Regions from separate parts of the Mesorhizobium sp. ISC11 genome, predicted to be linked through region 3. Evidence: predicted binding sites of a transcription regulator. Region 3 holds the regulator's gene; each other region holds the start of a gene.

Region 1 (10,021 bases), 140 kb from region 3:
GCGAGATTGATTATGCCTCGGCGGCACCCTACGCCTTCATCATGGTGGCGATGTCGCTGCCCTTGACCTGGCTGCTCTATGTCCAGTCGAAACGGATGGCCGGACGATGAGCTTTCTCGAAATCAGCGGCCTGCACAAGCAATACGGCCCCGTGGCGGCCCTTGCCGGCGTCGACCTGAGCGTCGCCAGCGGCAGCCGCACGGCGATCGTCGGTCCTTCCGGTTGCGGCAAGACGACCCTGCTGCGGCTGATTGCCGGCTTCGAGGCTCCGGACCAGGGCCACATCACGCTCGACGGTGCCATATTGGCCAACGGCGGCGCTGCGGTGCCGGCATATCGCCGAGGCATCGGTGTGGTGGCGCAGGATGGTGCCCTGTTTCCGCATCTGACCATTGGCGACAATATCGGTTTCGGCATGGGCCGCGGCGAGGACAAGCGCGCTGAGCGCATCGTCGAGCTCGCCTATATCGTCGGGCTCGACAAGGCGATCCTCAAACGCCGCCCGCACGAGCTTTCCGGCGGCCAGCAGCAGCGTGTGGCGCTGGCCCGGGCCATGGCGATGAAGCCCAGGCTGATGCTTCTCGACGAGCCGTTCTCGGCGCTCGATACCGGCCTGCGCGCCTCGATGCGCAAGGCGGTGGCCGAGCTTCTGGAGGCCGCCGGCATCACCACCATCCTGGTGACGCACGACCAGGCCGAAGCGCTGTCCTTCGCCAGCCAGGTCGCGGTGATGCGCGACGGCAAGTTCTCGCAAATCGGCACGCCGCGCGAGCTCTATTTCAAGCCGAAGGACAGGATGATCGCCGAATTCCTCGGCGACGCCATCATCCTGCCGGCCAAGATATCAAATGGCTTCGCCAACTCGCCGCTCGGCCGCATCGCGGTCGACACCCATGACAGCCGCGATATCGCCCGCATCATGCTTCGCCCGGAGCAGATCGCGCTGAAGAGAACGTCGCGCGAGGGTATGTCCGGCACCTCGGACATGCTGTTCGGCGAGGTGACGGAATCCGAATTCGCCGGCTCGATGTGCACGGTCGCGGTGCGGCTCTTGAACAATGCCGATCCGCCCGATGCGGCAGCGATCGGCAACACGCCGCTGGTCCTGCGCAAACCGGGCATGGACGCGCCGGCGGTCGGCGAGATCGTCCGGCTGACTGTATCGGGAAAGGCGCATGTCTTCGCCTGAACGCCGCGTGGGTGGAGCGTAGGCATATCTTTCTGATTAGCCGACGCGCTTTCCGGCCTGATCGAACCAGTGCAGCTTTTCTGCCTTGGCAACCACGCGCAATTGGTTGCCAACCGTGGCGGTGGCGCGACCCGCGACCCGCACGACGATCCTGCTGCCACCTGCAGCACAGTGAAGGAAACTTTCGGCGCCTACCGGTTCGACTGCCTCGACCAGCGCCGGCAGGATGAGCGCGCCGGACGGTGCCTCGGACCCGAAGGTGACGTCGGCATCCTCGGGGCGGAAGCCGAGCGTGACGGCGTTCGCAGGCGCAAATTCAATCGTCTTGCCATCAGCCAGCGCCGGACCAGCCGGGCCTTGCGAAAGGGGCAGGAGATTCATCGGCGGCGCGCCAATGAAGGAAGCGACGAAGGTCGAGGCCGGCCTTTCGTAGACGTCGAGCGGCGCCCCCATTTGCTCGACCAGTCCGGCATTCATGACGACGAGGATGTCGGCCAACGTCATCGCCTCGAGCTGGTCATGTGTGACATAGACCGACGTGACGCCAAGCGAGCGCTGCAGGTTCTTTATCTCGACGCGCATCTGGCCACGCAATTTGGCATCGAGATTGGAAAGCGGCTCGTCGAACAGGAAAACTCTCGGATTGCGCACAATGGCACGACCCATGGCGACACGCTGGCGCTGGCCGCCGGAAAGCTCGCGCGGGCGGCGGTCGAGCAGCGCCGAAAGTTCCAGTATTTTCGCCGTCGCGCGGACCCGGCTGTCGATCTCATCTTTCGGCGTGCCGCGGTTGCGCAGCCCATAGGCCATGTTGTCGTAGACTTTCATATGCGGATAGAGCGCGTAGTTCTGGAACACCATGGCGATGTCACGCTCGGTCGGACCGGTTGAGTTTACGATCTTGCCGTCGATCGCAACTGTTCCCGAGGAGATGGTTTCAAGCCCGGCGATCATTCTGAGCAGCGTGGACTTGCCGCAACCCGACGGGCCGACCAGCACGCAAAGCTCCTTGTCGGGAACCGCGATTGAAACGCCCTTCACGGCCTCGAAACCGCTGGGGTAGACCTTCTTCACATCCTTCAGATCGACGGTCGCCATCAGCTTCTCACTTTTCGGAATCGACCAGGCCGCGAACGAACCAGCGTTGCATCAGCACCACGACCAGGATCGGCGGCACGATGGCCAGCATCGCTGTAACCATGACCAGGTGCCATTGCGTATCGGCATCGGCGAAGGAGACCATCTTTCTGAGCGCGATGACGATCGTGTTCATGTTGCTGCTGTTGGTGACGAGCAACGGCCACAGATACTGTGTCCAGCCATAAATGAAGAGGATGACGAACAGCGCCGCGATATTTGTCCGCGACAGCGGCAACAGGATATCGAAGAAGAAGCGCCACGGCCCCGCACCGTCGACCCGCGCCGCCTCAACCAATTCGCCAGGAATCGTCATGAAGAACTGGCGGAACAGCAGCGTGGCGGTGGCCGAGGCGATCAGCGGGATGATCAGGCCCGCATAAGTGTCGATCATGCCGAGATCGACCATCACCTTGTAGGTTGGCAGGATGCGCACCTCGACGGGGAGCATCAGGGTGATGAAGATCAGCCAGAAGAAGGTCATGCGCAGCGGAAAGCGGAAGAACACGATCGCATAGGCAGACAGGATCGAGATGAATATCTTTCCCACCGCGATGCCGAGCGCCATGATCGTCGTGTTGAGCAGCAGCCTGCCGACGCTGACGCCGCCGATGCGGCCGACACCGCCGAACAATGCCTCGCTGTAATTGTTCCAGAACTGATCGCCGGGCAGGAGCGGCAATGGCGGCCTGAGGATCGTTTGCAGCGTCTGCGTCGAGGCAACGAACGTGTAGTAGATCGGGAAGGCGACGATCAATATGCCGAGGATCAGCATGGCGTGGGCGATGACGGTGCGGAGCGGTGACTGGCCGATCATCGCTCGCCCTCAGCCGTAATGGACTTTGCGTTCCACATAGCGGAACTGGATGGCGGTGAGCGAGATGACGATGATCATCAGGATGACCGACTGCGCCGCCGAGTCACCGAGGATCAGATTGACGAAGCCGTCATTGTAGACCTTGTAGACCAGCGTCTCAGTCGTCTTGCCCGGACCGCCCCCGGTGACGGCATGGACGATGCCGAACGTGTCGAACAGGGCATAGACGGTGTTGACGACCAGCAGGAAGAAGGTCGTCGGCGCAAGCAGCGGGAAGACGATGGTCCAGAATCGCTTGGTCTCGCCGGCGCCGTCCATGGCCGCCGCCTCGATCAAGGCTTTCGGCACCGCCTGCAGGCCGGCGACGAAGAACAGGAAATTGTAGCTGATCTGCTTCCAGGCAGCGGCGGACACCAGCAGGATCATGGCGTGGGTGCCATTGAGCAGTGGATCCCAGGCGATGCCGAAACTCCTCAGCATGTAGGCCAGCGACCCGATCGAAGGGTTGAAGAGGAATAGCCACAGCATACCGGCAATCGCCGGCGCCACCGCGTAGGGCCAGATCAAGAGCGTGCGGTAGAGACCTTTGCCGCGCACCACCTTCTCTGCCATGACCGCCAGCAGGAGCGCCACGCACATGGCGACGATAGCGGTCGCAAGGGAAAACACCACCGTGACCTTGATCGAGTTCAGGTAGGCCGGATCGGCAAGCACTTTCCTGAAATTGGCGAACCAGACGAACTTGGTCCTCAGCCCGAACGGATCCTGCCTGAGCATGGATTGGTAGAACGCCTGACCGGCCGGCCAGTAGAAAAAAACGAGCGTGATGGCCAGTTGCGGCGCCACAAGCAGGTAGGGAAGGACCTTGTTGGGGAACACGACGCGAGGGGTCACGGAGCCACTCCGAGGTGATGAGGCGGGCGGCACCATGCGGCACCCCTCTCCGCCAAGATGGCTTTGATGAGCGTCTCGGACTGGGCATCATCGACCATTGGCGAAATCGCAAGGCACGGCAAAACTCCCCTCACCGAGGGGAGATGCCCGGCGGGACAGGTAGGTGCGCCGTAGAGCAAGGACCTGCGCTCGCTCTAATTCCCCAGCGCTTCCTTGATCGCGGCATTGCCACGCGTAACCGCATTGTCGAGCGCCTGCTGCGCGGTCTGCTGGCCGGCGAGCATCTTCTCGAACTCCTCGTTCTGGATATCGCGCACCTGCGGCAGATTCGGCAGACGTACGCCCTTGGAATTGTCGGTCGGCGTCTTACCCGTCATCTGCAGGATCGGGGTCTCGCGGCCGACATTCTTGTCATAGAAACCGGACTTCTTGGTCGCTTCATAAGCCGCCAGCGTTACCGGCAGATAACCCGACTTCTGGTGCAGGTATTCTTGCACCTCGGTCTTCGACAGGTAGGCGAAGAAGGCCGCGACGCCCTTGTATTCCTCATCGGATTTGTCCGCGAAAACCCACAGGCTGGCGCCACCCGGCGTCGTGTTCTGCGGCGCACCCTTGGCGTCGCTGTCATACGGCAATTGGCCAATGCCGTAATTCATGCCGGACTTGACGATATCGCCAAGTCCGCCGGACGATTCGGTCATGATCCCGCATTCGCCCGCAAGGAAGATCTGCTTGGCTTCGGAGGTGCGGCCGCCATATTTGAAGGTGCCGTCCTTGGCGAGGTCCGCCAGCGCCTGGAAATGGTTGACGAAAATCGGCGCGTTGATCTTGAGCTCGACATCGCCGCCGGCCAGACCGTTCTGCTGGGTGGCCCATGACACGTCATTCCAGGCCGCGAAATTCTCCAGATGTATCCAGGTCAGCCAGGTCGAGGTGTAGCCGCAGGCGGCCGCGCCGCTCGCCTTGATCTTCTTGGCGTCTTCCCACACTTCATTCCAGGTCTTGGGTGGGCTATCGACGTCGAGACCAGCCTTCTTGAAGATATCCTTGTTGTAATAAAGGATCGGCGAGGAGGAGTTGTAGGGGAAGGAGAGCATGGTGCCGTCCGGCTTCGAATAATAGCCGACTATGCCTGGCAGATACTGGCTCTTGTCGAAGGTCATTCCAGCGCTGGTCAACACATCGGCTGCGGGCTTGATGGCACCTTCGGCCGCCATCATCACGCCGGTGCCGACGTCGAACACCTGGATGATGTCTGGCGCCTGGCCCGCGCGGTAGGCGGCAATGCCGGCATTCAGCGTCTCGGGATACGTGCCTTTGAACACCGGAACGAGCTCATAGTCGCTCTGGCTGGCATTGAAATCTTTGGAGATCTTGTCGACGACTTCGGCATTGGCGCCAGTCATGGCGTGCCACCAACTGATCTGCGTGACGGCAAAAGCGGAGGTTGAGGAAAGCGTCATAAAGGTAGCGGCAACACCGGCCGCGAAGCCGAAGGACTTCATGTTTCATCTCCCGTTTGTCATTGGCGAAAGGGGGCACTCCCGCGAAGGCAATATGTGTCGCTCATGACAATCAGACAACGGTTTTGTTGCAGATCGACGAACTTCACCCTTTACCTGACGCAACGCTCGCCTCCGCTTGGAGGCATGGGAAGCGATGCGGTTAGCCGGCTTAGCGCGACGACAAGCGCGCCAGGAAGCACCGTCGGGACCGTCAAGCTGGCTTTCGGCGTGTCAGCCCTGATTGCAGCCGCAGCAACCCGAAGAGACACGCCAAGGTTGCAGCCGACTTTATCGATCCCTCAACGGCAACGCGCTACTCAATCCTGCTGCCCTGTTTATTTCCAAAGCTCAGGTGAAATAAATGCTGACGGTCTACAATTGTATCGTCAACGAACATGATCTGAGACTGGTCGCACTCGCCGCGTTGATCTGCGGAATTTCCTGCTTCTCTGCTGTCAACCTGCTTCAGCACATAAGCCGTTCCACAGATCGGAACCGGCTTGCCTGGCTGATGATCGCGGCCACTTCGACCGGCTTTGGCATCTGGGCAACGCACTTCATCGCCATGCTCGCATTCACACCGGGCATACCCAGTGCTTATGATCCGGCACTCTCCGTGCTTTCGCTCGCTGCTTCGGTCACTTTGACGGCAGCCGGCATGTGGATCGCCACCTTGCGGGATGAGTTCGACTATCATCTCGTCGGCGGCGCCGTGCTGGGCGGCGGTATCGCAGCCATGCACTACATCGGCATGGCGGCGTTCGAGGTTCAGGGCCGTATCGAGTGGAACCTGTTGCTTGTCGCCGTTTCCCTGCTGGCCGGCGTAACGCTCGCGGCGCTGGCGCTGCGTGTCGTGCAGCGCCGCCCCTCCTTGAAGGCGACATCCGGCGGCGCGGTGCTGCTGACGCTGGCGATCTGCACCCTGCATTTCATCGGGATGGGTGCCGTCTCGATCTTCCCCGATCCCTCGATCGTCATATCCGAATACACGATCGAGCCGACCTCGCAGGCTTTCGCGGCCGCCGCCGCCACACTGGTGATCCTAGTTCTGTCGGCATCGGCGCTGTGGATCGATTTGCGCTTCCGTCGCCAGAAGCTCGAGGTCGACCGCATGCACGGCCTGGCCAATGCCGCCGTGGAGGGGCTGATCGTCTGCGACGGCAACCGCATCATCAGTGCCAATGACAGCATTGCGGCACTGACGGGCAAAGCAACAGCGACCCTGAACGGAATGCAGCTTGGCGATCTCTTCGGATCCGATATGTCGGGCTTCGGCGAACAGCCGCAGGAGGCCGAATTGAGCGGTCGCGATGGCACGAGCATTCCTGTCGAGCTGATCGCCAGGAGCATCGACTACTGTGGCAAACCGCACAACGTGGTCGCGGTCCGCGACATTCGCGAGCGCAAGAAGGCGGAACAGGAGATCCTGCGGCTTGCCCATTTCGATCCATTGACCGGACTGGCCAATCGCCGCAGCTTTTCCGGCCGGCTGGAGACGGAAATCGCTGCGATGGTCCGGACCAGGAAAGGCGGCCAGCTTGCGCTTCTGCTGCTTGATCTCGACCGGTTCAAGGAGGTCAACGACCTGTATGGGCACGGCGCAGGCGACGCCATGCTGCAGAAGGTTGCGCAGTGCGCGACCGGTATCCTTCGTCCAGGGCAGATGGTGGCGCGGCTGGGCGGCGATGAGTTCGCCATCATCGCGCCGAACCTGGCCGACCCGTTGGAGGCGGGCCGTATCGCCAACGCCGTGCTGACCGCCATGCGCGAGGAAAACCGGCTCTCGGTCGGCGGCGGCCTTGTGTCGGCAAGCATCGGCATTGCGCTGTATCCGTCGGATGCCGAAAACCAGGCCAGCCTGATAAGCCACGCCGATACGGCACTCTACCGGGCCAAGACCGAAGGCAAGGACACTTACCGTTATTTCGAAGCATCGATGGGGGCCGAGGCCCGCGACAAGCGCGTCATGGAGCACGAACTGCGCCAGGCGGTCGCACGCCAGGAGTTCTATCTCGTCTACCAGCCGCAGAAAGAGATCAGCAGCGGAAAGATGGTCGGCTTCGAAGCGTTGGTCCGCTGGCGGCATCCGACGCGCGGCGACGTGTCGCCGGCCATATTCATCCCGGTGGCCGAAGACAGCGGCGCCATTGGCCAGATTGGCGAATGGGTGCTGACGGCTGCCTGCGAGGAAGCCGCCCGCTGGGAAAATCCGCTGACAGTGGCCGTCAACGTTTCGGCGGTGCAGCTCCACAACACGAATTTCAGCCGCAAGGTCCACGAAACATTGCTGAATTCCGGCCTGGCGCCCGGCAGGCTCGAGCTTGAGATCACTGAGACGGCGCTTGTCAAGGACATGCCGCGGGCGCTGGCCACCTTGCGGCAGGTCAAGGCGCTGGGCGTGCGCGTGGCCATGGACGATTTTGGAACCGGCTATTCCTCGCTCTCCAACCTCCGCGCCTTCCCCTTCGACAAGATCAAGATCGATGGCTCCTTCATCAAGTCGGTCGACAAGAACGGCCAGGTCGCGGCGATCGTGCGCGCCGTCCTGGGACTTGGACGTGGTCTCGGCCTGCCGGTTCTGGCGGAGGGGGTCGAGACGCTCGGCGAACTGAAATTCCTGGACGCCGAAGCCTGCGAGATCGGCCAGGGCTATTATATCGGCAGGCCAGCTCTCATCGAAGAATTCGGCGATCTGACCGGTGTCGTCACACCCGCTGTCGGCAGCAAACCCGCTACCTTGCGCGACAGAAGCGTTCTGGCCTTCGCACCGGCACCTGCGCTAGCCACACGCTAGACTAGAGGCTCTCGGGCTTGAGTGCCGTCTCGACCAGCCGCCTGGCGTCCGGCCCCGACCATTCGGCCGGGCCGTTCATATGGGCGATCAGGCAGCCCTCGCCGTCGACCAGCATGGTGACAGGAAGGCCTAGCGCCAAGCCGCGCTTCTTGAGGTCGTTGAACAGCGCCATCGTCGAATCCCGGTAATAGCCAAGCGTCGCGACGCCGGTATCGCTGAGGAACTTCTTCGGCTTCACATCGTCGCCGGCATCGACATTGACGGCGATCACTTGAAAGGCGTCGCTGCCCTTTTCCTTCTGCAGCGCATCGAGCGCCGGCATTTCGGCACGGCACGGCGCGCACCATGTCGCCCACAGATTGAGCAGCACCGTCTTGCCGGCATGATCGGCAATCGTCATCGGCTTGCCGTCCGGACCGTTGAAGGCAAGGCTCTTCAGGGATTGTGGCGGATCGGCCGGCAAAAGTGCCGCGACCTCACCGGTGGCCGAAGCCGCGACCTTCTTGGCGCGGTCGCTCTTGGCCGCGCAGGCCACGTCGTCCTTGCTCTCACCCACGGCAGCTTGTGCCGGTGCATTGTTGCCAGACCGGCTCTCGCTGACATATACCGCGACCGCGCCCGCCAGCGCGCCCGCCACCAAGGCGGCGAGGATCAGGCGCGGGGCCGGGAAGAATCTACTACCGTCTGCCATTTTCTCAAAACTGCTCCGAAGCACGGGTTATAGCCATGAGCGATAAGAAAACCAGCAACCAGATGTGGGGCGGACGTTTTGCCTCGGGTCCGGCCGCCATCATGGAAGCGATCAACGCGTCTATCTCCTTCGACCGCAAACTCTATGCGCAGGACATCAAAGGCTCGATCGCCCATAGCGAGATGCTGGCGCAAACGGGCATTATTTCGACGGCCGATCAAGAAAAAATCGCTGACGGGCTGAACACGATCCTGAGAGAGATCGAGGCCGGCAGCTTCGAGTTCTCGACGCGGCTCGAAGACATCCACATGAACATCGAGGCGCGCCTTGCCGATCTGATCGGCCCGGCGGCCGGCCGCCTGCACACCGCCCGCTCGCGCAACGACCAGGTCGCGGTCGATTTGCGGCTCTGGGTCAAGGAGGAGTGCTTTCGCGTCGCCGAGGCGTTGAAGGGGTTGATTGAGGCGCTGCTGGAGCGGGCCGAGGAGCATGCGGCGACCGTGATGCCGGGCTTCACGCATATGCAGGCGGCCCAGCCGGTGACCTTCGGCCATCACTGCATGGCCTATGTCGAGATGTTTTCGCGCGACCTGTCGCGTGTCCGCGATGCGATCGAACGCATGGACGAAAGCCCGCTCGGTGCCGCCGCACTTGCCGGCACCAGCTTCCCGATCGACCGCCACCGGACCGCCAAGGGGCTCGGCTTCCGCGAGCCGATGCGCAATTCGCTCGACAGCGTCTCGGATCGCGATTTCGCGCTCGAGTTCCTTGCCATGGCCGCGATCTGCGCCACGCATCTGTCGCGGCTGGCCGAAGAGATCATCATCTGGTCGACGCCGCAATTCGGCTTCGTCAGGCTGTCGGACTCGTTTTCCACCGGCTCGTCGATCATGCCGCAGAAGAAGAATCCCGATGCCGCCGAACTGGTGCGCGGCAAGACCGGCCGCGTCACCGGCCATCTGGTCGGCCTGCTGACGGTGATGAAGGGCATGCC
Region 2 (10,021 bases), 1.9 Mb from region 3:
CTGACCAGCGCCGAGCTGCCGCAGATCCACACCGCCATGCATCCGCTGTTCCGCGACGTCACCGATCACATCCGCACCGTTCAGGAGAAGATCGACAGCCTGCGCGAGGTGCTGGCATTCGCTTTCGAGGCGAGCTTGCTGGTCGGCCAGAGTCAGGAAACGGCCAACACCAAGAAGCTCGCCTCCTGGGCCGCAATCCTGGCGGTGCCGACGGCGCTCGCCGGCATTTACGGCATGAACTTCAGCGACATGCCGGAACTGAAGATGGAATACGGCTATCCGGTGGTTCTGGCCACGATCGCGCTGATCTGCGCGTTTCTGTATTGGCGGTTCAGGAAGAATGGCTGGTTGTGAAGTAGGGCAGTAGGGCAGTAGGGCAGTAGGGCAGTAGGGCAGTAGGGCAGTAGGGCAGTAGGGCAGTAGGGCAGTAGGGTGGCATTTCGTGAGCGCGACTTTCCGCGCACATACTGCCCTACTGCCTTACTCCCTTACTCCCCTACTCCCTTATCTACCTGCTCCGCCGCCGCTCCGATGCCGGCTGGAATGCCACGCGGGCGTGGTACTTGCAGTAGGGACCGGTTTCGGCGGCATCGTTGCCGCAGAAATGGAAGTCCTCTGAAAGCGGATCGCCGTTCGGCCATTTGCAGGTCCGCTCGGTCAGTTCGACCAGCTGCAGATGCCGCGAGATCGGCAGCACGACATTTTCGACCGGGCGGATGTAATGGCGTGCCACGGGTTCGGCGTCGAACTGCGTCTGCAAAGCGGTCGCGCCGACCGATGTCGTGACATGGCGTGCCGTGGTTGCGGCGCGTGATACCGATTTCTGGACGGTCGATCCTTGCGCTGCCTTCTTCTGGCGTGCCGGCGTGGCGGTCGAGCGACCGCGGCCCGACAGTTTCAGCCGATGCACCTTCCCGATGACCGCATTGCGGCTGACCCCTCCAAGCTGCGCAGCAATCTGGCTTGCGCTCAGACCCTCCGACCACAGTTTTCTCAAGAGTTCTACCCGCTCGTCAGTCCAGTTCATGAGACCGCGCTCCTCTAAGCGTGCGGCAATCGGAATCCTTCTCCCGACCCGGCAACATTTGCCAGGGCAGACACCACATATATCTGGTGATTAGGTCCGCCGCACGAAATCTAGCTATTTCTCGACTACAACTACTCTATGCGCTGACTCGGTGACAAGAGTCCCAAGTGCAACACGAATCGGTTTTTTCGGTTTTCCCCAACTTGCCCGGTCGCTTATGAGCCGGCGTCCCGTTGGGGGGCTTGCCGCGCGCCACTACGCGACGTTTTCGTTGACTTCATGGCCGAAAAACAGGATAAGCCGCACAGGCCGCCGCTTTGGCGGCTTTTTTGATTTTCCGGTACCGGAGACGCATATAATGAGCGGTTCGGCGCTTTACGAGACCTTTGCTCGCGCACCCCTGGCCTTCGACCACGGGGAAGGCACATGGCTGATTACCGACAAGGGCGAGCGATATCTCGATTTCGCCGGCGGCATCGCCGTCAATTCGCTGGGCCACAGCCATCCGCACCTGGTCGCCGCACTCACCGAGCAGGCAGCCAAGCTGTGGCATGTCTCCAACCTCTACGAGATCCCCGGGCAGAGCCGGCTTGGCGAACGGCTGGCCGACGCCACCTTCGCCGACAAGGTGTTCTTCACCAATTCCGGCGCCGAGGCGCTGGAATGCGCGATCAAGACGGCGCGGCGCTACCATTTCGTCAAAGGCCATCCCGAGCGCTTCCGCATCATCACCTTCGAAGGCGCCTTCCACGGCCGCACGCTGGCGACCATCGCGGCTGGCGGCCAGTACAAGTATCTCGAGGGCTTCGGCCCCAAGGTCGAGGGTTTCGACCAGGTCGGCTTCGACGACATTGACGCCGCCGAAAAGGCGATCACGCCGGAGACGGCCGCGATCCTGATCGAGCCGGTGCAGGGCGAGGGCGGTATCCGCCCGGTGCCGACGCAGTCGCTGAAGCGGCTCAGGCAATTGTGCGAGCAGCACGGCCTGCTGTTGATCTACGACGAGGTCCAGTGCGGCATCGGCCGCACCGGCAAGCTGTTCGCACATGAATGGTCGGGTGTAACGCCCGACATCATGGCGATTGCCAAGGGTATCGGCGGCGGCTTCCCGATGGGCGCCTGCCTTGCCACGGATGAAGCGGCGGTCGGCATGACCGCCGGCGTGCATGGCACCACGTTCGGCGGCAACCCGCTTGCCATGGCGGTCGGCAACGCCGTGCTCGATGTCGTGCTGGAAGACGGCTTCCTCGAAGATGTCCAGCGCAAGGCGCTGCTGATGAAGCAGGGTCTGGCGTCGGTCGCCGACGAGTTTCCCGAAATCATCGAGGACATCAGGGGTGCCGGGCTGATGCTCGGCCTCAAATGCGCCATGCCCAACACCAAGGTGAACATGGCCTTGCGCGACCAGCACCTGTTGACGGTTCCGGCCGGCGACAACGTCATTCGCCTGTTGCCGCCGCTCACCGTCACCGACGCCGAGATCCATGACGCGCTCAACCGCATCCGCGCCGGCGCCAAGGGCCTGGCGGAGGCGATCGCTTCCGCCGCGGCGAAGTAATCCCGGAATCATTGCTGATGTCAGTTCGCCATTTCACCGATCTTTCCACCGTTTCCGAAGGCGACCTGCGCTTGATGCTGGACGACGCGGTGGTGCGAAAGGCGCGGCTCAAGGCCGGCGAGCGCACCAAACCGCTCGAAGGCAAGGTGCTGGCGATGATCTTCGACAAGCCGTCGACGCGCACGCGCGTCTCCTTCGACGTCGGCATGCGGCAGCTCGGCGGCGAGACCATCATGCTGACCGGCACCGAGATGCAGCTCGGCCGTTCCGAGACCATCGCCGACACCGCCAAGGTGCTGTCGCGCTATGTCGATGCGATCATGATCCGCACCACCTCGCATGAGCGGCTGCTGGAATTGACCGAGAACGCCACCGTGCCGGTGATCAACGGACTGACCGACGATACCCATCCCTGCCAGCTGATGGCCGATATCATGACCTTCGAGGAACATCGCGGTCCGGTAGCCGGCAAGACCATCGCCTGGACCGGCGACGGCAACAATGTGCTGCATTCCCTGCTCGAGGCCTCGGCCCGGTTCCGCTTCAACCTCAACGTCGCCGTTCCCGAAGGCAGCGAGCCGGCGCAGAAGCATATCGATTGGTCGCAGGCGCATGGCGGCAAGCTGCACTTCACCCGCTCGCCCGAGGAAGCCGTCGACCAGGCCGACTGCATCGTCACCGATTGCTGGGTGTCGATGGGCCAGGAGCATCGCGCCCGCGGCCACAATGTGTTCTCGCCCTACCAGGTCAATGCCAAGCTGATGGCGAGAGCCAAGCCGGACGCGCTGTTCATGCATTGCCTGCCGGCGCATCGCGGCGAGGAAGTGACAGACGAGGTTATCGACGGACCGCATTCGGTGGTCTTCGACGAAGCCGAGAACCGGCTCCATGCCCAGAAGGCCGTGCTTGCCTGGTGTCTAGGCGCTTGAAGTGTCTGGGCGCTTGATCCCTGGGAGCTTGATCTGCGGGCGTGTGATGCCTATTTGCGCCGCATCACGCAAATCAAGCGCGTTTCGACGCATGCGCCCCGGAGGGCGGCATCGCCGCGCCCTGGAGCTTTGTCATGTTGGAAACCTATCAAGTGACTGAACATTACCCCAAACTCGGCGAATTCGGCTATGCCGGCGACGATCACGTCGTGCCGTTCGAGGTCGGCCCTCTCGACGTGCGCGGCCGCACGGTCCAACTCGGGCCGATGCTGGACGCCATCCTCAGCCGCCACGATTATCCCGAGCCGGTCGCCCGCCTGCTGGCGGAGGCCTGTGTGCTGACCGTGCTGCTCGGCACTTCGCTGAAGTTCGAGGGCAAGTTCATCCTGCAGACCCGCACCGACGGACCCGTCGACATGCTGGTTGCGGATTTTTCCACGCCCTCGGCGCTGCGCGCCTATGCGCGTTTCGATGCCGACCGGCTGGAAGCGCTGGTCGCGGCGGGCGAAACCTCCCAGCAGACGCTGCTCGGCAGTGGCGTGCTGGCGCTGACCATCGACCAGGGCGCCCATACGCAACGCTATCAGGGTATCGTCCAGCTCGATGGCGAGACCCTGGAAGACGCGGCACGCACCTATTTCCGTCAGTCGGAGCAGATCCCGACGGATATCAGGCTGTCGGTGGCCAAGCTTTTGACGCCCGGTCCCGGCGGCGCCCGCGAGCAATGGCGCGCCGGCGGTATCCTGGCGCAGTTCCTGCCGCAGTCGCCCGAGCGCATGCGCGTCCCGGACCTGCCGGGCGGCGATGGCGATCCGCGTGAGGAGATCCACGATCCGGTCGACAATTCCTGGCAGGAGTTGCTGGCTCTGCTCGGCACCATCGAGCCGACCGAACTGATCGACCCGACGATCGGCGCCGAGCGGCTGCTCTACAGGCTGTTCCACGAGCATGGCGTGCGCGTCTTCGGCGGCGTTCCGGTCGCCGACCAGTGCTCGTGCTCCAGGGACAAGATCCGCGGCATCCTCGAGGGTTTTTCCGCCCAGGAGATCAAGGACAGCACCGAAGACGGCGGCATCCACGTCGCCTGCGAATTCTGTTCGAAGCAATATGATTTCGACCCGGCGGAATTCGCGGCCCAGTAGAGTAGAAACCACGCCTCACCGGTCGCTCCGCGGCCGGTGAGGCGAAATCAATTCACCGTCCGCCGCGTCCCCGGCAAGTCCAGCGAAAACGCCGGAATGGCGATGTCGAACGTCTCGCCCCGCTTGTTGCGCATCGTGTAATGCCCGACCATGATGCCGGACGGTGTCGAGAGCGGGCAACCGGATGTGTACTGGTAGCTGTCGCCGGGATTGAGTTCGGGCTGGTCGCCGACCACGCCGGGGCCGCGCACTTCCTCGACCCGGCCGGTGCCGTCGGTGATGTGCCAATAGCGCGACAGAAGCTGCACGAAATCGTCCGACTGATTGTCGATCGTTATCTGATAGCCCCAGACATAGCGGTTCTCAGAGGGATCCGAACGGTCCTCCAGATAGAACGGCCTGACCTGCACTTCGATGTTGCGCGTGACGGCGCTATACATAAGCGGCTCCAAAAAACGGTTCCAGCGGAACTTTCGGCGCTCCGTGCGGTTAGGTCAACCGATCGAAGCCTCCTCTGGCCGGCCTCGCGGGCAGGTGCCGACAAAGAATGTCATTTAAGTGACATATGACAATGGTGGTGTGCGCGGACTGGTGACGCGCGACTCGGGCGCTCTGCTGAACTGTTGAAACCGGCCATCTTGCGGACCGGTTTTCCTGGAGTGACCGGATCTCGATGCAACTCACTCTCATAGCCGCCACGCTTTCGACCGTCCTCATCCTCTCGAATCTCGCCAGCATCGTGCTCGCCGCGTCGCGTCTGAGACGGCGTCGCACCATTGCGCCGCCGGCCGGCAAGCCGCGGCCGGTGTCGATCGTCGTGCCGTCGCGCGGCGTCGAGCCGTTCACGCAGGAGACGCTGGAGCGCGCCTTCTCGCTCGACTGGCCGCGCTATGAGCTGATTTTCTGCGTCGCCCATGCCGACGATCCGGTGGTCAAATTGATAAACAGGACGATCGTCCGGTTTCCGAAAGTGCCGGCCCGGCTGCTTGTCGGCGACGACCGCATCAGCGCCAATCCGAAACTCAACAATTGCGTCAAGGGCTGGGAAGCGGCGCGGCACGACTGGGTCGTCCTGGCCGATTCCAACGTGCTGATGCCGAGGGACTACATCCAGCACCTGATGGCTGCCTGGCGGCCCGGCACCGGCCTTGTCTGCTCGACGCCGATCGGTTCGCGGCCGGCCGGCTTCTGGGCCGAGGTCGAATGCGCTTTCCTCAACACGCTGCAGGCGCGCTGGCAATATGCCGGCGAGGCGCTCGGCCTCGGCTTTGCCCAGGGCAAGAGCATGCTCTGGAACAAGCCGATGCTCGATGCCAATGGCGGCATCCGCGCGCTGGCCGCCGAGATCGCCGAGGATGCCGCTGCGACCAAGCTGGTGAACAGTCTCGGCCTGCGCGTCAATCTCGTCGCCGCCCCCTTCGAGCAGCCGCTTGGCCGGCGCTCGTTTGACGACATCTGGTCGCGTCAGGCCCGTTGGGCGCGCCTGCGCCGCGTCACTTTCCCGCTGTTCTTCGCACCCGAAATCCTGACCGGCGCCGTGGTGCCGCTGGTGCTTGCGCTGATTGCAGCGGCAAGCGCCGGCTTCAGCCTCTGGGCAATCGCCCTTGCCGTGCTGGCGGCCTTCTATCTTCCGGAGTGCGCCCTGGCCTGGTCCAAGGGCTGGTACCTGTCGCCACGCATGGTCGCCGCGATCATGGCGCGCGACCTGATCCTGCCGGCGATGTGGGGGCGCGGCTGGCTCGGCGGCGCCGTCGACTGGCGCGGCAATGCGATGACCATCGGCACCAAGACGGCCGAGCTGGAAGAGACGCCGTCCAGCGCCTGAAGGCCTCCTACCTGGCCTTCAGCGCCTGCGCGATGTCCTCGAGCAGATCGTCGGTATCCTCCAGGCCAACCGACAGCCTGAGCGTGCCCGGCCCGATGCCGAGCTCGGCGCGCGCCTCGTCGCTGAGATTTTTGTGCGTCGTCGTCGCCGGGTGGGTGATCAGGCTCTTGGCGTCACCGAGATTGTTGGAGATCAGGACGATGTCGAGCGCGTTCTGCAAGGCGAAGGCCGCCTGCTTGCCGCCCTTGACGTCCAGGCAGATCAGCGTCGAGCCGCCCGACATCTGCTTCTTGACGATGTCGGCCTGCGGATGGTCGGCGCGGCCGGGATAGATGACGCGCGCGATTTCCGGCCGTTCGGCCAGAAAATCGGCGATCCGGCCGGCACTTTCCGTCTGCTGGCGTACGCGCAGCGGCAGCGTTTCCAGGCCCTTCAGCAGCGTCCAGGCGTTGAAAGGCGAAAGGCTTGGGCCGGTATGGCGGAAATAGTCGTGCAGGTTCTCGTCGATCCACTTCTTGTCCGACAGGATGACGCCGCCGAGACAGCGCCCCTGGCCGTCTATGTGCTTGGTCGCCGAATAGACGACGATATGGGCGCCGAGCTGCAAGGGCTTCTGCTGCAGGGGCGTGGCGAAGACATTGTCGACGATCAGCCTGGCGCCGATCGAATTGGCAAGCGAAGCGACAGCGGCGATATCGACCACTTCCAGCGTCGGATTGGTCGGGCTTTCCAGGAAGAACAGCTTGGTGTTCGGCTTGACCGCCTTTTCCCAGTTGGCGATGTCGGTGCCGTCGACCAGCGTCGCCTCGATGCCGTATCTCGGCGCCAGCGTCTCGACCACCCAGCGGCAGGAGCCGAACAGCGCACGCGCCGCCACGATATGGTCGCCGGCCTTGGCGCTGCACAGAAGGGCGGCCGTCACCGCGGCCATGCCCGACGCGGTGGCGCGCGCGTCTTCCGCACCTTCCAGCGCGCACATGCGCTTCTCGAACATGTCGACGGTCGGATTGGCGTAGCGCGAATAGATGAAACCCGGCTCTTCGCCCTTGAAACGGGCTTCGGCGGCTTGCGCCGTTTCGTAGACATAGCCTTGGGTGAGATAGATCGCTTCTGACGTTTCGCCGAAACCGGAACGCAGCGTTCCGCTGTGCACGAGTGCCGTCTGAGGCTTCCAGTTGCGCTTCTTGGTGCTCATCGCTTTTCTTCCAGACACAAAAAAACCGGCCGCGAAAGTCGCAACCGGTCCATACGGCCTTGCGGCCCGACGGTCCTTTAGCGACTTGTTTAACGTGGCTGCAAGCCGACCGGCCAAATCACCACGGGATAACGACCCTTTAGACCCGCACCGCGCTTGCGTCAATTGCCGGCTTCATTAAGAGGTTTGTACCAAGCAGGAGTGGAGCCTTGCGGCAGACAGGCATTCTTCCCGACCAGGACATATCGGCGCTGTTCCAGTCCGGCGCGCTGAAGTCGGCGCGTGCGCTCGACACCGACCAGATCCAGCCGGCCAGCCTCGATCTCAGGCTCGGCGACAAGGCCTGGCGGGTGCGCGCCTCCTTCCTGCCCGGCCCCAATCACAAGGTCTCGGAAAAGCTCGACCGGCTGCAACTGCACGAGATCAATCTGGTCGAGGGCGCGGTGCTGGAGACCGGCTGCGTCTACATCGTGCCCCTGCTTGAAAGCCTGGCGCTGCCGGCGGACATTTCAGCCTCGGCCAATCCGAAGAGTTCGACCGGGCGGCTCGACATCTTCACCCGCGTCATGACCGATCGCGGCCACGAGTTCGACAAGATCGCCGCCGGCTATCATGGCCCGCTCTTTCTGGAAGTCAGCCCGCGCACCTTCCCGATCGTCGTCCGCACCGGGTCGCGCCTGTCGCAGATCCGTTTCCGCACCGGCAATGCGCTGCTCTCCGAAGCCGAGTTGCACGACCTGCATCGCACGCAGATGCTGGTCGCCACCGAGCCGCCGAACATTTCCGGCGGCGGCATCGCGCTGTCGATCGACCTCAACGGCGATCAAAGCGGCTTGGTCGGCTATCGCGGCAAGCATCACACCGGCCTCGTCGATGTCGACAAGCGCGCGGCCCAGGAAGTCGTCGACTTCTGGGAACCGATCCACAAGAGCGGCGCCGGCGAACTGGTGCTCGACCCCGATGAATTCTACATCCTCGTCAGCCAGGAGGCGGTGCATGTGCCGCCGCTCTACGCCGCCGAGATGACGCCCTTCGATCCGCTGGTCGGCGAATTCCGCGTCCATTATGCCGGCTTCTTCGATCCGGGCTTCGGCCATTCCGCGTCCGGCGGCACCGGCAGCCGGGCGGTGCTGGAAGTGCGCAGCCATGAAGTGCCGTTCATCCTCGACCACGGCCAGATCGTCGGCCGGCTGGTCTACGAGCATATGCTGAAGCGGCCGCAGGCACTCTACGGCACCGATCTCGGCTCCAACTACCAGGCGCAGGGCCTGAAGCTGTCCAAGCATTTCCGCGCCGCGCGCTGACACTCATTGCCCCAAGGCAAAATACTTGCCTGTGCCGGTTCGGCATGCTTGGCTGCCTTGCCGCCCGTCAAGCTGGCGGCGTTCAAGGGGAACCAAGAAAATGCGATTTTCGAAATGGGTCATATCGGCGGCGGGCGCTGCCATGCTGGCAATGCTGGCCGGCTCTCCGTCGGTGCAGGCGGCGGAGAAAATCAAGATCGGCACCGAGGGCGCCTATCCGCCGTTCAACACCATCACCGCTGACGGCAAGGTGGAAGGCTTCGACATCGACATCGCCAATGCGCTGTGCGCGCAGATGAAGGTCGAATGCGAGATCGTTACCCAGGACTGGGACGGCATCATTCCCGCTTTGCAGGCCAAGAAGTTCGACGCCATCATCGCCTCGATGAGCATCACCGAAGAGCGCAAGAAGCAGGTCGCCTTCACCAACAAATATTATACGACACCGCTGGCTCTGGTGGCGCCGAAGGACACCGATCTCACCTCGACCGAACCGGCGGCCCTTGCCGGCAAGACGGTCGGTGCCCAGGCTTCGACCACGCAAGCCGACTATGCCCAGAATGAATATGGCAAGGCGGGCGCGGAGGCCAAACTCTATCCCACCCAGGAAGAGGCGATCACCGACCTGACCAACGGTCGTCTTGACGCCGTGATCTCGGACAAGTTCGTGCTGATGGACTGGCTGAAGAAGGCAAGCGACGGCTGCTGCAAGCTGGTCGGCGACGTCAAGGGTACCGAGACCCAGGCCGGCATCGCCGTGCGCCTAGACGACACGGCCCTGCGCGACAAGCTCAACGCGGCCATCGACGCGATCGTCGCCGACGGCACCTACAAGAAGATCCAGGCCAAGTATTTCGACTTCGATATCTATTGAGGCAGAGGCGCCTTTTTCCTTCTCCCCTTGTGGGAGAAGGTGTCGCCGGAGGCGACGGATGAGGGGTGTTCCAGGGAACGCCAACGTTTCACTCCGCTGGAACACCCCTCATCCGTCTCGGCGCTAACGCGCCGATCCACCTCCCACTTGGGGAGAAGGAAAGGCGC
Region 3 (10,021 bases):
TCGGTTCGAGCGGCGCTGGTAGAAAAAAGGCATTTTGGTATGAACATCATGACCGAACAGTCCCTTGAAAACGCAGTGGGCGACAAGATGAAGTCGAACGAAGTGATCAAAATGCGCGGCGACAAGGTCGGCGTGTTCTACGGCGAGAAGCAGGCGCTGTTCGACGTCGATCTCGACGTCCGCCTGAACCAGGTGACGGCGCTGATCGGCCCCTCCGGCTGCGGCAAGTCCACCTTCCTGCGCTGCCTCAATCGCATGAACGACACCATCGATTCAGCACGGGTAACCGGCAAGATCACGCTCGACGAAGAGGACATCTACGACAAGAACATCGATGTCGTCGAACTCAGGGCGCGCGTCGGCATGGTGTTCCAGAAACCCAATCCGTTCCCAAAGTCGATCTACGAGAACGTCGCCTATGGGCCGCGCATCCACGGATTGGCCAAGCGCAAGGCCGACATGGATCAGATCGTCGAGTCCAGCCTGAAGAAGGCGGCGATCTGGAACGAGGTCAAGGACCGTTTGCAGGAACCTGGCACGGGTCTTTCCGGTGGCCAGCAGCAGCGCCTGTGCATTGCACGCGCCATCGCCGTGTCGCCCGAGGTGATCCTGATGGACGAACCGTGTTCGGCGCTCGACCCGATCGCCACCGCTCGCGTCGAGGAACTGATCGACGAACTGCGTCAGAACTATACGATCGTCATCGTCACCCATTCGATGCAGCAGGCAGCGCGCGTGTCGCAGCGCACCGCGATGTTCCATCTTGGCTATCTGGTCGAGGAGGGCGCCACCGACAAGATGTTCACCACCCCCGACGACAAACGCACCCAGGACTACATCACCGGCCGGTTCGGCTGATCTCTGGCATATGAGGGACGAAGATCATGGGTGAACATACCGTCGCATCTTTCGATGAGGATCTGGAGCAGATCAGCCAGCTGATCCGCGACATGGGCGATCTCGCCCGCTCGATGGTCGGTGGCTCGACCAGGGCTTTGCTCAATTCGGACAATGCGCTGGCGCAGCGGGTGGTTTCCGACGACGCCATCATGGATGCACGCCAGCGCGAGCTGGACGATCGTGCCATCACGCTGATCGCCAAGCGCCAGCCGATGGCCAACGATCTGCGTGCGGTGGTCGGTTCGATCCGCATGGCCGGCGACCTCGAGCGCATCGGTGACCTTGCCAAGAACATCGCCAAGCGCGTCGGCACTGTCGGGCTGAGCGTCACGCCGCACGACCTTTCGCATTCGATCGACGCAATGGCGCAGCTGGTGCTGATCCAGGTGCAGGGGGTCGTCGACGAGTATGCCGCCGCTGACGCGGCAGCGCTTGCCACGCTCAGAAACAATGATGAACGCATCGACGTCAAATACACATCGGTGTTCCGCGAACTTCTGACCTACATGATGGAAGATCCGCGCAACATCACGGCGTGCACGCACCTGTTGTTTTGCGCCAAGAACCTCGAGCGGATCGGCGACCACGTGACCAACATCGCCGAAAATGCCTATTATGTTTTGACCGGCACGCAGTTGCCAGCCAACCGTCCGAAGCAGGACGAGACGGCAATGTCCGCGCCAGCGGCATGACAGGGGTGACCAGCCGATGATCGCGCCACGCATCATGGTGGTGGAGGATGAGGAGCCGCTAGGCGTGCTGCTCCGCTACAATCTCGAATCCGAAGGTTACCAGGTCGAGGTGGTGACGCGCGGCGACGAGGCCGAAATCCGGCTGCAGGAGAACGTTCCAGACCTTCTGGTGCTCGACTGGATGGTGCCTGCGGTTTCCGGTATCGAACTCTGCCGCCGGCTAAGGATGCGTCCCGAGACCGAGCGGCTGCCGATCATCATGCTGACCGCGCGAGGCGAGGAAAGCGACCGCGTGCGCGGCCTCTCGACCGGTGCCGACGACTATCTGGTCAAGCCTTTCTCGACGCCGGAGTTCATGGCCAGGGTCAAGGCGCTGCTGCGCCGGGCCAAGCCGGAAGTGCTGTCCAGCGTGCTCAAGGTCGGCGATATCGTGCTCGATCGCGAGTCGCACCGCGTCTATCGCAAGAAGAGCGAAATCCGGCTCGGGCCGACGGAATTCCGCCTGCTTGAATTCATGATGCGCCATCCAGGCCGCGTGTTCTCGCGCAGCCAACTGCTCGACAATGTCTGGGGCGAGACGATCTACATCGACGAACGCACGGTCGATGTGCATGTCGGCCGGCTGCGCAAGGCGGTCAACAACGGCCGCATGCCCGATGTCATTCGCACCATCCGTGGGGCGGGTTACGCCATTCGCGAGGACTGAACTCCCTCGTTTGAACTCACGCCACGTTCTTGCCGCCGAGACCGGATCTCGCCTGCACGCCCGGCGCAAAAATCTCCTGATCGACGAAGATCAGCGCCCGCATGGCGCAGCCTTCGCGGATCAGCGGCAGTTCGTTCGGCTCGGTGTCGAAGGAAATCGACTTGGAATGCTGACCGCCGGCGGTCTGGGCAATCGCTTGCCGCAATGCCGGCTCGATCAGGTCGAAGGCGGCGGCGCTGACGCCGACCATGGCGACCGGCGCCGGATCGATCAGCGCAAACAGGCTGCCGAGGCCGTAGCCGAGCGCTTCGCCGGCCTTGCGATAGGCTTCCCGTTCGGGCCCGTCCCTTTCGCGGGCGGCGGCAGCCAGGGCGCGCATGTCGGCGTCGCTGACATCGGCGACGGGCTCTGCATCCTCGCCCATCTGCCGCGCGTTGCGCCAGATGGCATAATTGCCGGCATAGGCTTCGACGCAGCCGCGCCGTCCGCAGCGACACAGCGCGCCGTTCGGCCGATGGATCATGTGGCCGAATTCGCCGCCCGAGGAATGGGTGCCGGTGAACAATTCGCCCTTCAGCACCAGCCCCATGCCGATGCCGTGCGACAGGAGGATGGCGATGAAATCGTCGCGGTAACGATCGGGGTCGCGCCAGCGCAGCGCCACCGCCATCATGTTGCAGTCGTTCTCCATAATGGCGGGGATGCCGAACTCCTCTTCGAATATGTCGGCGAAGGCGATGTCGGTGTGCGGCGTGATCGGCGACCACAGCATGGCGCGGGCACGGGTGTCGGTGATGCCCTGGACGGCCAGCGCGATACGAGCGATGCTGCGCACGTCCAGGTCGGGATCTTCCAGGCGGCGCCGCACGATTGCCGTGCACTCACCGATCAGCGAGTCGCGCGACATCGTCAGCGTGTCGAGCCGACGCTGTTCCTCGGATATTACCTGGCCGGCATAGTCGATGACGGCGACCGAGAGGAAGTTCAGCGACAGCACCACGGTCATTACCGCGGCCGCTTCCGGATTGAGGCTGAGGCCGACCTGCGGACGGCCGCGTTTGAGCGAGCCGGCCTCGCTCGGCTTGCTTTCGGTCAGGATGCCTTCGACGATCAGGTCGGATGAGATCGCCGAGATCGTCGAATGGCTGAGGCTTGTGGTTGCGGCGATCTCGGTGCGCGACGGCTGTCCGGCGCGGCGCACCGCGGCGATCACCATCGCGCGGTTGCGGCGGCGCAAATCGTCGTGGCGGATTCCGACCGACATGCTCTTTCATATCCTCCCGGTCGCCGCGGTTCTTCCTGCCCTGGAACGCTGTCGGTGACGCGGTCAAATACTGGCAGAAGCCGCGCGCCGTGTCATTTATTTATTCCGAGGCCCGAAAAAAAATTCGAGACGACATCAAAATCCATCAGAATCGATGTTGACAGCGTTCGGGCGTTGGCCCAGTATTTTTTCGAGGCTCGAAAAAATAGGGCCTCTGTGCCGGCCCTCGGGCCAGTTTGGTCGCGCCATACGCGGCGCAGGGAGGATAATATGAAAAGATTCACAGCCGCCATCCTGGCGGGTGCCGCCATGTCGCTGACGCTCGCGTCTGTCGCGCAGGCGAAGGACAAGGTCGTCGGCGTTTCGTGGTCCAACTTCCAGGAGGAACGCTGGAAGACCGACGAGGCCGCCATGAAGACGGCGATCGAGGCCGCCGGCGACAAGTACATCTCCGCCGATGCGCAGTCCAATCCCGGCAAGCAGCTTACCGACGTCGAAAGCCTGATCTCGCAGGGCGCCAATTCCCTGATCATCCTGGCGCAGGATGCTTCGGCCATCGGCCCGGCCGTGCAGAAGGCGCTGGACGAAGGCATTCCGGTCGTCGGCTATGACCGGTTGATCGAGAACAAGGACGTTTTCTACCTCACCTTCGACAACAAGGAAGTCGGCCGTATGCAGGCCCGCGAAGTGTTCAAGGTCAAGCCGGAAGGCAACTACGTCTTCATCAAGGGCTCCGGTGCCGATCCCAATGCCGACTTCCTGTTCTCGGGCTCGATGGAAGTGCTCAAGGAAGCCATCGACAGCGGCAAGATCAAGAATGTCGGCGAAGCCTACACGGATGGCTGGCTGCCCGCCAATGCCCAGAAGAACATGGAACAGTTCCTGACCGCCAACGACAACAAGGTCGACGCGGTGGTCGCGGCCAATGACGGCACTGCCGGTGGCGTCGTCGCGGCGCTGACGGCTCAAGGCTTGGCCGGCACCGTGCCGGTCTCGGGGCAGGACGGCGACCACGCCGCGCTGAACCGCATCGCCCTCGGCACGCAAACCGTGTCGGTGTGGAAGGACGCGCGCGAGCTCGGCAAGAATGCCGCCGAGATCGCCTCGCAACTGGCCGACGGCAAGAAGACAAGCGACATCGCCGGCGCCAAGGACTTCACGACGCCGGGCGGCAACACCGTCAAGTCGCTGTTCCTGACCCCGGTTGCCATCACCAAGGACAATCTCAACGTCGTCATCGACGCTGGCTGGATCAAGAAGGACGAAGTCTGCGCGGGTGTCGCTGCCGGCACCGTCGCGGCCTGTAACTGATCCGGACCACTTCGAAATATCTGAACGCCGCGGCCCAAAAGCCGCGGCGTTTTCTCAAAGAATTGTGTTTCCGCATCATGCGGATAGCTTCTAGGCTGGGCTCCGGCATGCGCGTCAGACGGTCAGCCGGTGGGAGGAAATCATGACCGACACGACGTCCAACCCGCAGGCCGATACGGCGCGCGCGTCGGAACTCGGCGCCGTCGCCCGGTTCCTGAAGGCGACCGAGATCGACACCCGGATGCTCGGCATGATCGGCGCGCTGCTGGTCATCTGGATTGGGCTGCATGTCATTTCCAGCCTGCGCCTCGGCGTCAACCCGCTCGATTTCGACAGCCGCACCTTTCTCACGCCGCGCAATCTGTGGAACCTGTCGGTGCAGACATCCGCGGTCGCCATCATGGCCTGCGGCATGGTGCTGGTCATCGTCATGCGCAACATCGACCTGTCGGTCGGTTCCGCCGAGGGCCTGATCGGCATGGTGATGGGATTTGCCCAGGTGCATTTCCTGGTGCGTTTTGTCGGGCTCGAACTCGGCAATCCGTGGATCTGGGTCCTGGCGCTGGTCATCGGCCTGGCGCTCGGCCTGTTGATCGGCGCCTTTCAAGGCTTCGTCATCGCCTATCTCGAAGTGCCCGCCTTTATCGTGACGCTGGGCGGCCTGCTGGTCTGGCGCGGTGCTGCCTGGTGGGTCACATCAGGCCAGACCGTGGCGCCGCTTAACGCCACCTTTCAGCTGATGGGCGGCGGGCCGGCGGGATCGATCGGCGCAACCTGGAGCTGGGTTGTCGGGATCGTCGCCTGCCTCGCCGTGGTGTTTGGGCTCTTCAACGGGCGGGTGCAGCGCAAGCGTTTCCGTTTTCCGCTACGTCCGATCTGGGCCGAGGCGCTGCTCGGTGTCGTCACCTGCGGCGCCATCATGGGTGCGGTCTGGCTCGCCAACTCCTACCCCTGGCCGATCGGCATCGTGAACAGATATGCGGCCGCCAACAACATCACCGTTCCCGAAGGCGGCCTGTTCATCGCCCACGGTATCGCCATACCGGTGCTGATGGCGGTCGCCGTCGGGCTGGTCATGACCTTCATCACCAACCGCACCCGTTTCGGCCGCTATGTCTTCGCCATCGGCGGCAATCCCGAGGCGGCCAATCTCGCCGGCATCAACACGCGCTGGATCACCATGAAGGTGTTCATGATCATGGGCGTGCTGGCCACGATTGCCGCGGCGATCTCCTCGGCCCGGCAGAATTCGGCCACCAACGTGCTTGGAACGCTCGACGAGCTGCTCGTCATTGCAGCCGCCGTGATCGGTGGCACGTCGCTAGCCGGCGGGTCGGGAACGATCATCGGCGCCATGCTCGGCGCCCTGCTGATGCAATCGCTGCAGTCCGGCATGGTGCTGCTTGGTGTCGACTCGCCGCTGCAGAGCATCGTCGTCGGCGCCGTACTGGTGATCGCCGTGTGGCTCGACACCGTCTATCGCAAGCGCGTCTAGGAGGGCATGCCATGACTGACAAGACTGCTCCTGCAGCCACCGCGCTGATCGACATGAGGAACATCTCGATCGCGTTTGGCGGCATCCGCGCCGTCGACGACACCTCGATCGATCTTTTCCCCGGCGAGGTCGTGGCGCTGCTCGGCCATAATGGCGCCGGCAAGTCGACATTGATCAAGATCCTGTCCGGCGCCTACAAGCGCGATTCGGGCCAGATCTTCGTCAACGGCGAGGAGGCATCGATCTCCAACCCGCGCGACGCCAAGAAATACGGCATCGAGACGATCTACCAGACGCTGGCGTTGGCCGACAATGTCGACGCCGCCGCCAATCTGTTCCTCGGCCGCGAGTTGATGACCGCCTGGGGCACGCTCGACGACGTTGCCATGGAGGCCGAGGCGCGCAAGGTGATGGGTCGGCTCAATCCCCGGTTCCAGCGTTTCAAGGAGCCGGTGATCAAGCTGTCGGGCGGCCAGCGGCAATCGGTGGCGATCGCGCGTGCGATCCTGTTCAACGCCCGCATCCTGATCATGGACGAGCCGACGGCCGCACTTGGTCCGCAGGAAACGACGCAGGTCGGCGAACTGGTCAAGCAGCTGAAGTCCGACGGCATCGGCATCTTCCTGATCAGCCACGACATCCACGATGTGTTCGAGCTTGCCGACCGGGTCTGCGTCATGAAGAACGGCCAGGTGGTCGGCACCGCCCGCACCACTGATGTCACCCAGGACGAGGTGCTGGGCATGATCATTCTGGGCAAATGCCCGCCAGGCGCCATTCCCGGACCGGGCGCGCTGAAGATCGCGGCCTGAGATCAAGCCAGATCGCGGTTGCCGGACACGTGATATGCCAGCCGTAGGGATGGCTTGGCCTTGGCATTGTGTTGGCAGGGCGACTTGCGCATAAAGGTCCGACATTGCTCAGGGACCGCACGATCCGTTGAAGAAGCTTTTCCCGATCATCGCCTTTATCGCCGTCGCGCTGATCAGCATGGTGATGGCAGGTTTTGCCTACTTCGCCACGCAGGAAGCCGCGCGCATCAAGTTCGAGGCGACTGCCGACGATGCGCTCAACCGGATCGAGAGCCGCATCGACCTGCATCTGTCGCTGCTGCGCTCGACGCAGGCCCTGTTCGACGCCCGCAATGGCGATATTTCTCGCAATGAGTTCAAGGCCTTCTTCACCGCGCTCGATGTCGACAAGAATTTCGCCGGCTTGCGCGGTATCGGCTTCCTCAGGCTGGCAAAGACGGGCGACGAGGCGACGGTCGAACGCGACATGCTGCACGATTATGGCGTCAGTCATCCAATCTACCCGGACACCACGCAACCCTGGCGCACCCCTATCGTGCTGTTCGAACCGCTGGATCCATCCAATCAAGCCGGCATCGGCTACGACATGTTCAGCGAACCGGTGCGGCGTGCGGCGATCGAAAAGGCGATGTCCGACGACCAGCAGCATGCCAGCGGGCTGGTGCAGCTGGGCCAGGACACGGGCGCCGCGCAGACGTTCACCGGCTTCTTCGTTTTCGTGCGGCTCAATGTCGAAACCGCTCCCGACGTCATCAATGCTTCGAGATCCTCGACATCAGGTTTTCTCTATGCGGCCTTTCGGGCTCGCGATCTGTTCCAGACCGCGCTCAGCCGGTCGCCGCTTTTGCCGGTCAACACCGAAATCTATGATGGCGATGGTGCCGTGAACGGCGACAATCTGTTGTTCCGGTCGGAGACGCCGCCGGCTTCCACTTTCGGGAACAGGTTGCTGGTCACGCGAAAGATCATCGTCGCCGGACAGCCATGGACTGTCCTGTTCCGGCCGACAAGCGCCTTCTTGCAGCCGTCGTCGCGCGCCATTCCGGTGATGCTGGGGCTGTTCGGCCTGCTGTTGGCGGGCGCAATCGCGCTTGTGGCGCGCTATCAGGAGCGGGCCTATGAGGCAGCGTCGCGATTGCACGAAACGACGGAAAAGAGCCTGATCGAAAAAGACCTGATGCTGCAGGAGATGAAGCATCGCATCAAGAATTCGATCACCAGGGTGCTGGCGATCGCGCGTCAGACGGCATCGCGGGCGACCGACGTCAACGAGTTTTCAGCGTCCTTCTCGGCTAGGCTGCAGGCGATGGCGGCCTCCCAGGACATGCTGACGCGCTCACGCTGGCAGAAGGCCGATCTTGGCGATCTCCTGCGCATCGAGCTGGGTCAGGTGTTCGGCAAGGAGCTGCCCGATGAGCTGTTGTCGGGACCACAGGTGCTGCTCGACGAAACCACGACGCAAGCGCTCGGCCTGACCTTCCACGAACTGGCGACGAATGCGCTGAAATACGGCGAGGCCGGCAATTCCGTTGGGGCGCTGAAGGTGGACTGGTCGCTCGAAGGCCGAGGGCGCGACAGGGTGCTGGCTCTCAACTGGCGCGAAAACGGGCAGAAGAAACTTGAAGCGCCCGCCGAGACCGGATTCGGCACCAAGCTGATCGACCTCAACGTGACGCGCGAATTGCGCGGTACGATCAAACGGGATTACCAAGCCAATGGGCTGAACGTGGAAATCAAAATTCCACTCGCCAATTGAGCGCGACCCTTGCCGACAAGGGGGAAGCATCCAGACATCAAAAACCCGGAAGCCGGCGGACCGGCCTCCGGATCGACGTTTCGATTATCGCCGAATTAGTTGCAGCGAGCCGTGTAGATCCGGCCGCGATGATCGCGATATTGGCAATAGCCGTTGCGCAGGTTGCGCACCAGCAGGCCGGAACCGGCACCCACGGCCGCGCCGATCAGCGCGCCCTTACCGCCGCCGACCAAGCCGCCGACACCGGCGCCGATCAAGCCGCCGCCAACCACGTCCTTCTCAGTCGAGGTGCAGCCGCTGACCGCGACCACCGCAACCAGGGCAATAATCATCTTCCGCATAGAGTCACTCCTCACTTTGTGTCCTCACTTTAGTAAGCTCCAGCCGCCATTTAGCATGAAATGACGGCCTTTGCTGCTGCAATCTATTGTTGGTGAAGATAGTCTTTTTCTGGGCGTATCGTGTTCGATGCCATTACCAGGCTGGAAATTGCCAAAGACGCGTCAAGCGTACCATCGGCGCGCACATTCCAGACGATCTGATCATAGTCGTCCTCAAGCGCCGGATCGACCGCAAGGCATTTGGCGACGATGTGGTCAGCCTGCCCTTGCACGTCGCCCAAGACGAATGGGCGTTCGGCCACGCATTGCTCGGCCGTTGCGAAAACGCTTACGGGCACCTGGAGTTCACGGCAGTCGGCCATCGTGTTCGAGCAACCGATGACCAGCAACAATGCAGCGATATGTTCCATGGCGAGAAGTCCTCTCGCCATAGTAACGGTCTACATTCGCCAAAGTTCCTGGCTGGCTTGATCGGCCGGGGAAATAAGATGGCGCTACAGCCGATTCGGCCACCGGCCGAAACGACGTGGCCTAGTAGACCAGTTGGTGCAGGGCGACCGCCATGATCACCGCCACCAAGGCCAGCGCAACAAGGCGCAAAGCTCCGTTGGGAACAGGAGCCAGCGGTGGCGCGGAAGCCTCGGAGTCCTCAAACTCGCCCATGGAAATCCGGGCGGCCTGCTCCAGTCTGTTCATGTCGGCAACCGTCAAGGCATTCCTCCCACCACGCTGCAAATCCTGCTG

The links. The regulator PhoB, encoded in region 3, activates phosphate uptake and scavenging genes when phosphate is short. The targets are predictions, from matches to a motif close to TGTCATNNANCTGTCAT.
Region 1: the regulator PhoB is predicted to act here: its motif matches at 5,606-5,622, upstream of ugpB (sn-glycerol-3-phosphate ABC transporter substrate-binding protein UgpB).
Region 2: the regulator PhoB is predicted to act here: its motif matches at 5,205-5,221, upstream of RPF88_RS18310 (ceramide glucosyltransferase).

What each region holds. Positions count from the first base shown of each region.
Region 1 covers NZ_JAVSPW010000001.1:5,785,880-5,795,900, reverse strand. Annotated here, with positions in the region: gene RPF88_RS28025 (ABC transporter permease) at 1-110, shown strand, start outside; gene RPF88_RS28020 (ABC transporter ATP-binding protein) at 107-1,189, shown strand; gene RPF88_RS28015 (sn-glycerol-3-phosphate import ATP-binding protein UgpC) at 1,226-2,287, opposite strand; gene ugpE (sn-glycerol-3-phosphate ABC transporter permease UgpE) at 2,295-3,143, opposite strand; gene ugpA (sn-glycerol-3-phosphate ABC transporter permease UgpA) at 3,153-4,073, opposite strand; gene ugpB (sn-glycerol-3-phosphate ABC transporter substrate-binding protein UgpB) at 4,232-5,542, opposite strand; gene RPF88_RS27995 (EAL domain-containing protein) at 5,904-8,336, shown strand; gene tlpA (thiol:disulfide interchange protein TlpA) at 8,338-9,027, opposite strand; gene argH (argininosuccinate lyase) at 9,063-10,021, shown strand, end outside.
Region 2 covers NZ_JAVSPW010000001.1:3,736,502-3,746,522, reverse strand. Annotated here, with positions in the region: gene RPF88_RS18340 (magnesium and cobalt transport protein CorA) at 1-354, shown strand, start outside; gene RPF88_RS18335 (GcrA family cell cycle regulator) at 509-1,027, opposite strand; gene RPF88_RS18330 (aspartate aminotransferase family protein) at 1,386-2,585, shown strand; gene argF (ornithine carbamoyltransferase) at 2,603-3,514, shown strand; gene RPF88_RS18320 (Hsp33 family molecular chaperone) at 3,649-4,656, shown strand; gene apaG (Co2+/Mg2+ efflux protein ApaG) at 4,704-5,096, opposite strand; gene RPF88_RS18310 (ceramide glucosyltransferase) at 5,330-6,481, shown strand; gene RPF88_RS18305 (O-succinylhomoserine sulfhydrylase) at 6,489-7,676, opposite strand; SAM riboswitch at 7,734-7,811, opposite strand; gene RPF88_RS18300 (2'-deoxycytidine 5'-triphosphate deaminase) at 7,886-8,980, shown strand; gene RPF88_RS18295 (ABC transporter substrate-binding protein) at 9,081-9,854, shown strand.
Region 3 covers NZ_JAVSPW010000001.1:5,647,202-5,657,222, forward strand. Annotated here, with positions in the region: gene pstA (phosphate ABC transporter permease PstA) at 1-22, shown strand, start outside; gene pstB (phosphate ABC transporter ATP-binding protein PstB) at 40-858, shown strand; gene phoU (phosphate signaling complex protein PhoU) at 885-1,592, shown strand; gene phoB (phosphate regulon transcriptional regulator PhoB) at 1,609-2,298, shown strand; gene RPF88_RS27310 (ROK family protein) at 2,315-3,562, opposite strand; gene xylF (D-xylose ABC transporter substrate-binding protein) at 3,833-4,873, shown strand; gene RPF88_RS27320 (sugar ABC transporter permease) at 5,016-6,368, shown strand; gene RPF88_RS27325 (ATP-binding cassette domain-containing protein) at 6,380-7,180, shown strand; gene RPF88_RS27330 (CHASE domain-containing protein) at 7,308-8,936, shown strand; gene RPF88_RS27335 (YMGG-like glycine zipper-containing protein) at 9,032-9,277, opposite strand; gene RPF88_RS27340 (hypothetical protein) at 9,361-9,687, opposite strand; gene RPF88_RS27345 (hypothetical protein) at 9,809-9,988, opposite strand.